DNA from 4 places in the Bradyrhizobium sp. B039 genome. Region 3 is predicted to be linked to each of the others. Evidence: riboswitches for the same ligand, from Rfam matches in the RefSeq annotation. Region 3 holds a riboswitch; each other region holds the start of a gene.

Region 1 (2,193 bases), 4.2 Mb from region 3:
GGCGACGATGAGCGACTTGCCCACGTCCGAGCCGGCCCCCTGGATCATCAATGCGCGCGCCATCGCGTGTGTCTTCAGAACTCGACGCCGGCTTGCGCCTTGATGCCGGAGCGGAACGGATGCTTGACCAGCGTCATCTCGGTGACGAGGTCGGCGATCTCGATCAGCTCGTCCTTGGCATTGCGCCCGGTGAGCACGACATGTGTCATCGCAGGCTTTTGCGTCGTCAGGAACTCGACGACCTCAGCGATATCGAGGTAGTCGTAGCGCAGCGCGATGTTGATCTCGTCGAGCACGACCATGCGCAAGCTGGGATCGAGAATCAGCTCCTTGGCCTTCTCCCAGCCGGCGCGCGCAGCGGCGATGTCGCGGGCGCGGTCCTGCGTCTCCCAGGTGAAACCTTCGCCCATCGCGTGGAACTGGCAGAGATCGCCGAAATGGCCGGTGAGGAGGCGCCGCTCGCCTGTATCCCAGGCGCCCTTGATGAACTGCACGACCGCGCAGGGGAAGCCATGGGCGACGCAGCGCACGATCATGCCGAAGGCGGAGGAGGACTTGCCCTTTCCGGCGCCGGTATGGACGATGATGAGGCCCTTCTCGCCGCTCTTGGTCGCCATGATCTTGTCGCGGGCGGCCTTCTTCTTCGCCATTTTCGCGGCGTGGCGGGCATCGGTTTCCTCGGCCGTTTGGGTATCCGGTTCAGGCGTCATCGGACGGGGTCCTTCGGCTTGACAAGAGGCGGCCAGGGGCAAATGGTGGCCCGGCGTTGGTTCCTGTCCTATGACAGGCGAAGAGGGAATGCGATAGGGTCCGAATCGGCAAGATTTGGGTCCAAAATGCAGCCGCCCCCGCGACCGTGACCGGAGAGATGCCCGAGGCCACTGATCCCTGACGGGATCGGGAAGGCGGGGATCGAAGGGCAAAACCCTGCTCCGCAAGCCGGGAGACCTGCCAGCGCGGACGATTTTGGACCGGCGGACGGGGTGTTCCGCGACGGGGAAGCGGACCCTCGCAAGACCGGTTCGTGGGCCTCTTCGCCTCCCGCTGTTTATTCTGGAAGAGGCGATGAGCGTCACACTTCACGTCTGCATTACCTGCCGTGCCGGCGAGACGCTTGGCGAGGGCGAAGTCACGCCGGGCAAGCGCCTTCACGGTGCGATTGTCGACGCCGGCGTGCCCGATGGTGTCACTGTGGTTCCGGTCGAATGCCTGTCGGCATGCAGCCAGGGCTGCTCGGTGGCGCTCAGTGCGCCCGGCCGCTGGTCCTATGTCTATGGCCGCCTGTCGGACGCCAACGCGCGCGACGTGATCGCAGGCGCCGCCGCCTATGCGGCCGCGCCCGACGGCCTTGTGCCCTGGCGCAGCCGTCCCGAGATCTTCCGCAAGCAGTCGCTTGCGCGCATTCCCCCCATTGCCGTCGTGCCGGAGGCCGCCGAATGAACTCGCTCGCAAAAGTCCCGGTCACGGTGGTCACCGGCTTTCTCGGCTCCGGCAAGACGACGCTGATCCAGCATTTGCTCGCCAACCCCAACGGCAAGAAGCTCGCGGTGCTCGTCAACGAGTTCGGCAGCGAGGGCGTCGACGGCCAGATTCTGAAGTCCTGCGCCGATGCCAATTGCCCGGAGGAAAACATCGTCGAGCTCGCCAATGGCTGCATCTGCTGCACCGTTGCCGACGATTTCATCCCGACCATGGAGCTGTTGCTGGCGCGGCCGGTGAGGCCCGATCACATCCTGATCGAGACCTCGGGCCTGGCGCTGCCCAAGCCCTTGCTTAGGGCGTTCGACTGGCCGGAGATCCGTTCGCGCATCACCGTTGACGGTGTGATCGCGCTGGCCGATGCCGAGGCCGTCGCCGCCGGCCGTTTCGCGCCGGACCCGGCCGCAGTGGAAGCGCAGCGGGCGGCGGACGAAAATCTCGATCACGAGACGCCGCTGTCGGAAGTGTTCGAGGACCAGATCGCCTGCGCCGACATCGTGCTGCTGACCAAGGCCGATCTTGCCGGCCCGGCGGGACTCGAAGCGGCCAAGGCTGCCATCACCGCCGAGATGCCGCGCCGCGTGCCGATGCTTGCCGTTACCGACGGCGCGATCGATGCGCGCGTCATCCTCGGTCTCGGTGCCGCCGCCGAGAATGATCTTGCCGCGCGCCCGTCGCATCACGACGGCGAGGAGGAGCATGAGCACGACGATT
Region 2 (2,193 bases), 2.6 Mb from region 3:
CTACAACCCCCGCGACATGAACCAGTGCGTGGCCGCCTGCAAGGCGTGCGACCATGGCAACACGGTCACCTGCACCACGTCCTGCACGCTCAAGGGCGCGCACTGAGCGGCCAGCGGTTTGCAGAAGCTTGGGGGCCGGGATCGCCGGCCCCTTGGGCATTGAGGGGTTGACGGTGTCGGGGCACCGGAACGATTCACCTGACATAATCATTGGTAGGAGCAGGCAGGACGCGGAGTCGGATGGAATGGGTATGCTCGATCCCGGCCGGTTTCTGGTGTCGTGCTCGCAGTGCGACGCGTGGCCGATGGCGGCCAACGTCAAACGCTCGAGCTGGTCGACGTCCCCGAGCGAGGTCCGCTTCGTGTGTCCGCGCTGTCGCCGCGAGGAGACCGCGATCATCTCCGCCTCGGGCGAATTGACGCCGATCCGGCGCATCGACATCCCGCCGCGCGACGTCACGGTGGCCTGGGCTCAGGCACAGCGCCAGAGAGGGCGGGCGTAGGCGGCCGCTCTATTGCGCGATCCCCTTTCGGAACCCGGGCGATCGTCGGACGTTTCCGCCCCAACATCACGTATCGAGGCCGGGCGAATGATCAGCGCGCATTTCGACACCCGTACACGGATCAACATGAAGCTGGCGCTGGATCGGATTTGCCGCAATCGGCCCAGGGGCGAGGATCATGGGTTCCGCAGGTCGGTCGCCGAGAACATCGTCCGCTGCGCGCTCGCGGGCCGAACCGGCATCGGTCAGCTTGTCGATGCCGGTGAGCGGGCGGTGGTCACGACGCGCGCGGTGCCGAAGCCTGACTGATTGTGTTTGCCTCGCGTTTGCAGCTCATCGTTCAACCGGTCGATTGACTCTCCGTACGGCCGCCTCGTAGATTGATCGGTGACGGTTCTCCGCACGGAGATCAAAAGGGAACGTGGTACGAGATTGTCCCAACGCCGGGATTGTCCCAACGCCACGGCTGCCCCCGCAACTGTAAGCGGTGAATCTTTCGTCATATGCCACTGGGAATCTCGGTCCTGGGAAGGCGACGTAAGGTAACGACCCGCGAGCCAGGAGACCTGCCGTCAGCCGTGGTCACACGCGAAGATGTCGGTCGGGGAGTACAGGCATTAGCTTCACCGGAGCAATCGATTGCTCCGCCGTAAAGCCTCGTTCGCTGTGACGTGCCACTGACGTCATGCCGAGGTTACAACTGTGTCCCGTATTGTCTCTGCCGCCAGGCGCCTTCGCGCCGGTATCGTTGCTGCCGTTTTCCTCCATGCGATCGATCTCCCCACAGCTTTCGCGCAGCAAGCCGCCACCGAGCAGCTGCCGCCGGTCGAAGTGACCAGGCCCGACGATCAGAACCGTACACGCGCCAGGGCGATCGGCGACGGCGACACGGCGAGGCGGCGAGCCCCGAGTGGAGCGCCGGCAGGCAATGGCGCCGGCTCGTCCGGCTCCGGCGGCGAGGCGGTCGCCAGCAACGGAGGCATCGTCGGGGCCGCCACGACCGTCATCACGGCCGCGGATATCGCACATGCGCCCTCGCAGACGCTTGCCGAGATCATCGCGACGCAAGTCCCGGGTGCCCAGATCACAACGCTCTATGGCGGCCAGATCGGCGCGAAGACCAGCGTCGACCTGCGCGGCTTCGGCGCGTTTGCCACTGCCAATTCGCTGGTGCTGATCAACGGACGGCGGCTGAACGACATCGACATCGCGCAGGTGGACCTCTCCACTGTCCCGCTCAATTCCATTGAGCGTATCGAGATCACGCGCGGCAATGCCGGCGCGGTGCTCTATGGGGACAATGCGGTCGGCGGCGTGATCAACATCGTCACCAGGAACGGCGTCGGCGGGCCGCCCGTTGCCGCGCGCATCGAGGCCGGCTTCGGCTCGTTCGACACCAGGCTTGGCAATGTCTCGACGTCGCTCAATTCCGGTCCGTGGTCGACCTCGTTCTACGGCAATGCCGTCAAGACAGACGGCTACCGCGACAACAATCGCCTTGTCCAGGAGAATGGCGTCGGCAACCTGAACTACACGACATCAGACCTGACTGCTTTCGTCACCGTTACCGGCGACAATCAGGAGCTGCGATTGCCGGGCGGCCGCACCGTCGATCCGTCCATCGGCGTCGACGAACTCGCGACCAACCGACGGGGCACCAGCACACCCTTCAACTACGCCAACCAGCAGG
Region 3 (2,193 bases):
AGCACCAAGCCGGCTTGATCCCAGCTCTGAAGTCTGGGTGGCACGCAAATCAACCCCTCGCCAGTTGCTAAATTTCGCCACGTGCCTTGGCCTATTCGCCGCAGATCCTTTAGTTGAGCGAAGAGCTGGCTAGCTGAGGTGCTGGGCGAACCTCTGGAAATCGCAAAGCCGCATTGAAAGCGCTCTGATATAACGTCGGTACTCCCGCCGGCAGGCTGCTTCTGTCCCTTTCATCAATTTAGCGTGCGGCTCCGCCTCAAGGCAGCTCCGATGCTTATCCGGCATCTGAGAAGGATATGTCTGATTATGGCATCTCTGATGAGAGAATGTTTCTAGATGGTGAAGTCACAGAGATGCACGGTCATTCGGCTAGCGGATGTCGCAGATTAGCTTGCACATAATCTGAGAGGTTGACGGAAGAGTTCTCCTGCCGATAATCCAAGTCGTCGAGGTTCTCCGGTTCCCATTGATCCGGAGCTAAGAGGGAAGCCGGTGCAAATGCCGGCTCTGCCCCCGCAACTGTGAGCGGCGAGCCGCTGTCCGACGATGTCGCTGAAGCCTGCACGGCTTCGGGAAGGCCGGACAGCAGCGATGACCAGCAAGCCAGGAGACCGGCCCCGACAATATATTGGTCCACGGGCGGGGTGTCTCGGTGGTGCGCCAAGCAGCCGTCGCACGCGCGACTTCTCCTGCCTGCGTCCGCCATGGCCTTTGTCCCCAACAGGGGTTAACGCTATGTCTCCTCTCTCTCTTCCAGTTGCTACGCTCGGAACGCCACGCATCGGCCCAAGGCGTGAGCTCAAGCTCGCTCTAGAAAGCTACTGGGCTGGAAAGATTAGTGAACAGCAGTTGCACGAAGACGCATTCGGCCTACGCGCAGCGAACTGGGCTCGTCAAAAATCGCTCGGCGTCACGATCATTCCGTCAAACGACTTCTCGCTGTATGATCAGGTGCTCGATACAAGCGTCATGGTTGGCGCAATCCCGGAGATCTACGCCGCGAACGGAGAATCCGTTTCGCTCCAAACGTACTTCGCCATGGCCCGCGGATCGCAATGCGGCGAGCAGGATGCGAGTTGCGCCCAGAGCCCGCGGGGATCTGGCGTGCCCGCGCAGGAAATGACCAAGTGGTTCGATACCAACTACCACTACATGGTTCCTGAGTTTTACCGGGGACAGGCGTTCAGACTGTGCTCTCGCAAACCCGTCGAAGAGTATGAGGAAGCGAGGGCTCTTGGCTTTCAGACCCGCCCTGTCCTGATCGGGCCGGTCACATTTTTAAAGCTCGGCAAGAGTACCGATAGTGCGTTCCAGCCCCTCTCTCTCCTCGATGATCTGATACCCGTCTATATCGACCTTCTGCATGAATTAGCCAAACGAGGGGCAAGTTGGGTCCAGTTTGACGAGCCCTGCCTGGTCCTTGATCTGGATGAGGCGGCGCGAAATTCGTTGCTGCACGCCTATAACCGGTTCGCAAAGGAGGGACCCGCTATCAAGATCATGCTTGCGAGCTATTTCGGCGCCCTAGGCGACAATCTGGATACTGCCTTGAGCCTGCCAATTTCCGGTCTGCACGTCGATTTGGTTCGAGCGCCAGAACTATTGGATCAGATCGTTGCTGACGGCCGAAGTGATCTCGTCATGTCGCTCGGTGTCATCGACGGCCGGAATGTGTGGCGGTCGAACTTGCCGTCGCTCCGTCAGCGGCTGAAGCCCTCGATTGCGAAGCTTGGCAGGCACCGTGTACAGCTCGCTCCATCCTGCTCGCTGCTTCACGTGCCGGTCGATGTTGAACTCGAGACCGGGCTCGCGTCCGACGTCAAGAGCTGGCTTGCTTTCTCGGTTCAGAAGATGCGTGAGCTTGCGATCCTGGCGCGGGTACTCGCAGGCGACCAGAATGTTGGGCTAGCTCTTGCCGAGTCGGAATGCGCTGCGACTGCCCGCCGGACCTCGCCGAAGATCCATAATGCCAACGTCGCTGTCCGAATGAGGGCGATCGATCAGACGATGCGCCAGCGCGCCACCCCGTTTGCCCGTCGTTCCGAGATCCAAAGGGAACGCTTTGGACTACCGGCTTTTCCCACCACGACGATAGGATCGTTTCCGCAGACCACAGCGGTGCGAAATGCTCGCGCGGCGCATGCGCGAGGTGCGATGAGCGAGGAGCAATACGACAGGTTCCTCAAAGAGGAG
Region 4 (2,193 bases), 4.2 Mb from region 3:
GACTGGCGCGCGCGTGGTGCGGTTGAAGTCGGGCGACGCCGGCATCTTCGGACGGCTCGAGGAGGAGCTCGAAACGCTGCGCGCGGCCGGCATCGGCTACGAGATCGTTCCCGGCGTCACTTCGGCCTGCGTGGCCGCTGCGCAAGCCGGCATGCCCCTGACGCGGCGCCACACCTCGCGCCGGGTGCAGTTCGTGACCGGAGCCGACGTCACCGGCGAGCTGCCGCAAAACCTGAACTGGGCGGCGCTGGCCGATCCGGAGGCGACCACCGTGGTCTATATGGGCCGCCGCACCTTTCCGGCGCTTGCCGCAAAATTGATCGCGCACGGCCTCGCGCCGACCACCCCGGCGCTGTTCGCCGAATCCCTCGGCCGCCCCGACGAGCGGCTGGTCCGCACCACGATTGCCGAGCTTGCCGAGCAGCTTGCGCGGGGCGGGGCTGCCTCGACGGCCGCCGTGATCCTGTTCGGCGCACTGGCGGGAGAATACCCGTCATGACGGCGACCGCCGCCGTTCGGCCCTTGACGCAGGCTGCGTGAAAGGGGCACACAGGACAAGCATGGTGCTCGAGGTGGCGCAAAGCGCCGGAGCATAATCGGGAATGGGGATGGGCGGACCCAGTTGCGGCGCCCAAAACCCCAGCCGCCCCCGCGACTGTAAGCGGTGAGGGGCTCCGAACCGCCACTGGATCGCAAGGTCCGGGAAGGCCGGAGATCCCCAGTGAACCGCGAGCCAGGAGACCGGCCGTGCATGTTTTGAGGCCAAGGCCGTCGGGTGTGACGGCAGGAAAGGACTGAGCCATGCATATCGAACCCGGGATCGTGACGGGCGCCAAGCTCGTGTTGAGTTACGCAACCGGCATCGCCGCAGGCGGCGTTGCGCTGAAGCTCGCGGCCGAGACCGTGCGCGAACAGGGCATCACGTCGTTCGCGGCGCGGACCCTCGCCACCACCGGCCTCGTCTTCACCTTCTTCGAGATCTTGCCGCACTTCCCGGTCGGCGTGTCCGAGGTGCACTTCATCCTCGGCTCGACCTTGTTCCTGCTGTTCGGTGCTGCCCCCGCGGCCTTCGGCCTCGCGCTCGGCCTGCTGTTCCAGGGCGTGCTCTTCGAGCCGGCCGACCTGCCGCAATACGGCATGAACGTCACCACGCTGCTGGTGCCGCTGTTCGCGATCCAGGCGATCGCCACGCGGATCATTGCCCGCAACACCGCCTATGTCGATCTCAGGTATCGCCAGGCGCTGGCGCTTTCGACGACCTATCAGGCCGGCGTCATCGGCTGGGTGGCGTTCTGGGCGCTCTATGGCTCCGGTTTTGCTATGACCAACCTCGTCAACATCGCGACCTTCGCGGCCTCCTATGCGCTCGTCATCGTGATCGAGCCGCTGGCCGATCTCGCCGTGCTGGCGCTGGCGAAGTCGCTGCGCGGCGTCACCGCGCCCGGCCTCGTCACCCCGCGCCTGCACAACGCGGCCTGAGAGACAAGCGAAAGGGCGGCCGTGATGGCCGCCCTTCGCGAACGCGATGCTCACGCTCTCCCTGATAGGCATCGGTTGCGGCGATCCCGAGCAGCTCACGCACGCCGCGACCCGCGCCATCAACGCGGCCGATCTCGTCCTGATCCCGCGCAAGGGGAGCGCAAAGTCCGATCTCGCCGATCTCAGGCGGACGATCTGCGCGGATGTGCTGACCAGCGACAAGACGCGCATCGCCGAGTTCGATCTTCCCGTGCGCGACGCAGGCGAGGCGGACTACCGCAAGGGCGTCGACGATTGGCACGATGCGGTCGCCGCGAAATGGTCGCAGACCATCACGAGCCATCTCGAAGGGGATGGCAGGGTCGCGCTGCTAATCTGGGGCGATCCGTCGCTCTACGATTCCTCGCTGCGTATTGCGCGCCGGCTCGATCCCTTGCCGACAATCGAGGTCATCCCCGGTATCACGTCGATCCAGGCGTTGTGCGCGGCGCATGCGCTGCCGCTCAACGACATCGGCGAGCCCTTTCTGGTCACGACAGGCCGCCGCTTGCGTGAAGGCGGCTGGCCGGTAAGCGCAGACACCGTGGTCGTGATGCTCGATGGCGGCACGGCGTTTCAGTCGCTCGATCCGGCCGGGCTCCAGATCTGGTGGGGTGCCTATCTCGGCATGCCCGATCAGATCATCATGTCCGGCGCGCTGGCCGAGGTGGGCCC

The links. Region 3 has a riboswitch for cobalamin ahead of metE (5-methyltetrahydropteroyltriglutamate--homocysteine S-methyltransferase). Riboswitches for the same ligand answer to the same signal wherever they lie in the genome.
Region 1: another riboswitch for cobalamin. It lies ahead of AAFG50_RS15145 (DUF1636 domain-containing protein); the one in region 3 lies ahead of metE (5-methyltetrahydropteroyltriglutamate--homocysteine S-methyltransferase).
Region 2: another riboswitch for cobalamin. It lies ahead of AAFG50_RS22660 (TonB-dependent receptor); the one in region 3 lies ahead of metE (5-methyltetrahydropteroyltriglutamate--homocysteine S-methyltransferase).
Region 4: another riboswitch for cobalamin. It lies ahead of AAFG50_RS15210 (energy-coupling factor ABC transporter permease); the one in region 3 lies ahead of metE (5-methyltetrahydropteroyltriglutamate--homocysteine S-methyltransferase).

Annotation. Positions count from the first base shown of each region.
Region 1 covers NZ_CP152416.1:3,251,520-3,253,712, forward strand. Annotated here, with positions in the region: gene AAFG50_RS15135 (cobyric acid synthase) at 1-63, opposite strand, end outside; gene cobO (cob(I)yrinic acid a,c-diamide adenosyltransferase) at 75-710, opposite strand; cobalamin riboswitch at 751-971, shown strand; gene AAFG50_RS15145 (DUF1636 domain-containing protein) at 1,066-1,440, shown strand; gene cobW (cobalamin biosynthesis protein CobW) at 1,437-2,193, shown strand, end outside.
Region 2 covers NZ_CP152416.1:4,849,867-4,852,059, reverse strand. Annotated here, with positions in the region: gene AAFG50_RS22675 (hypothetical protein) at 1-106, shown strand, start outside; gene AAFG50_RS22670 (hypothetical protein) at 246-503, shown strand; gene AAFG50_RS22665 (hypothetical protein) at 591-812, shown strand; cobalamin riboswitch at 878-1,092, shown strand; gene AAFG50_RS22660 (TonB-dependent receptor) at 1,206-2,193, shown strand, end outside.
Region 3 covers NZ_CP152416.1:7,417,025-7,419,217, reverse strand. Annotated here, with positions in the region: gene AAFG50_RS35265 (hypothetical protein) at 1-81, opposite strand, end outside; cobalamin riboswitch at 433-635, shown strand; gene metE (5-methyltetrahydropteroyltriglutamate--homocysteine S-methyltransferase) at 736-2,193, shown strand, end outside.
Region 4 covers NZ_CP152416.1:3,265,093-3,267,285, forward strand. Annotated here, with positions in the region: gene cobA (uroporphyrinogen-III C-methyltransferase) at 1-499, shown strand, start outside; cobalamin riboswitch at 554-765, shown strand; gene AAFG50_RS15210 (energy-coupling factor ABC transporter permease) at 802-1,479, shown strand; gene cobF (precorrin-6A synthase (deacetylating)) at 1,526-2,193, shown strand, end outside.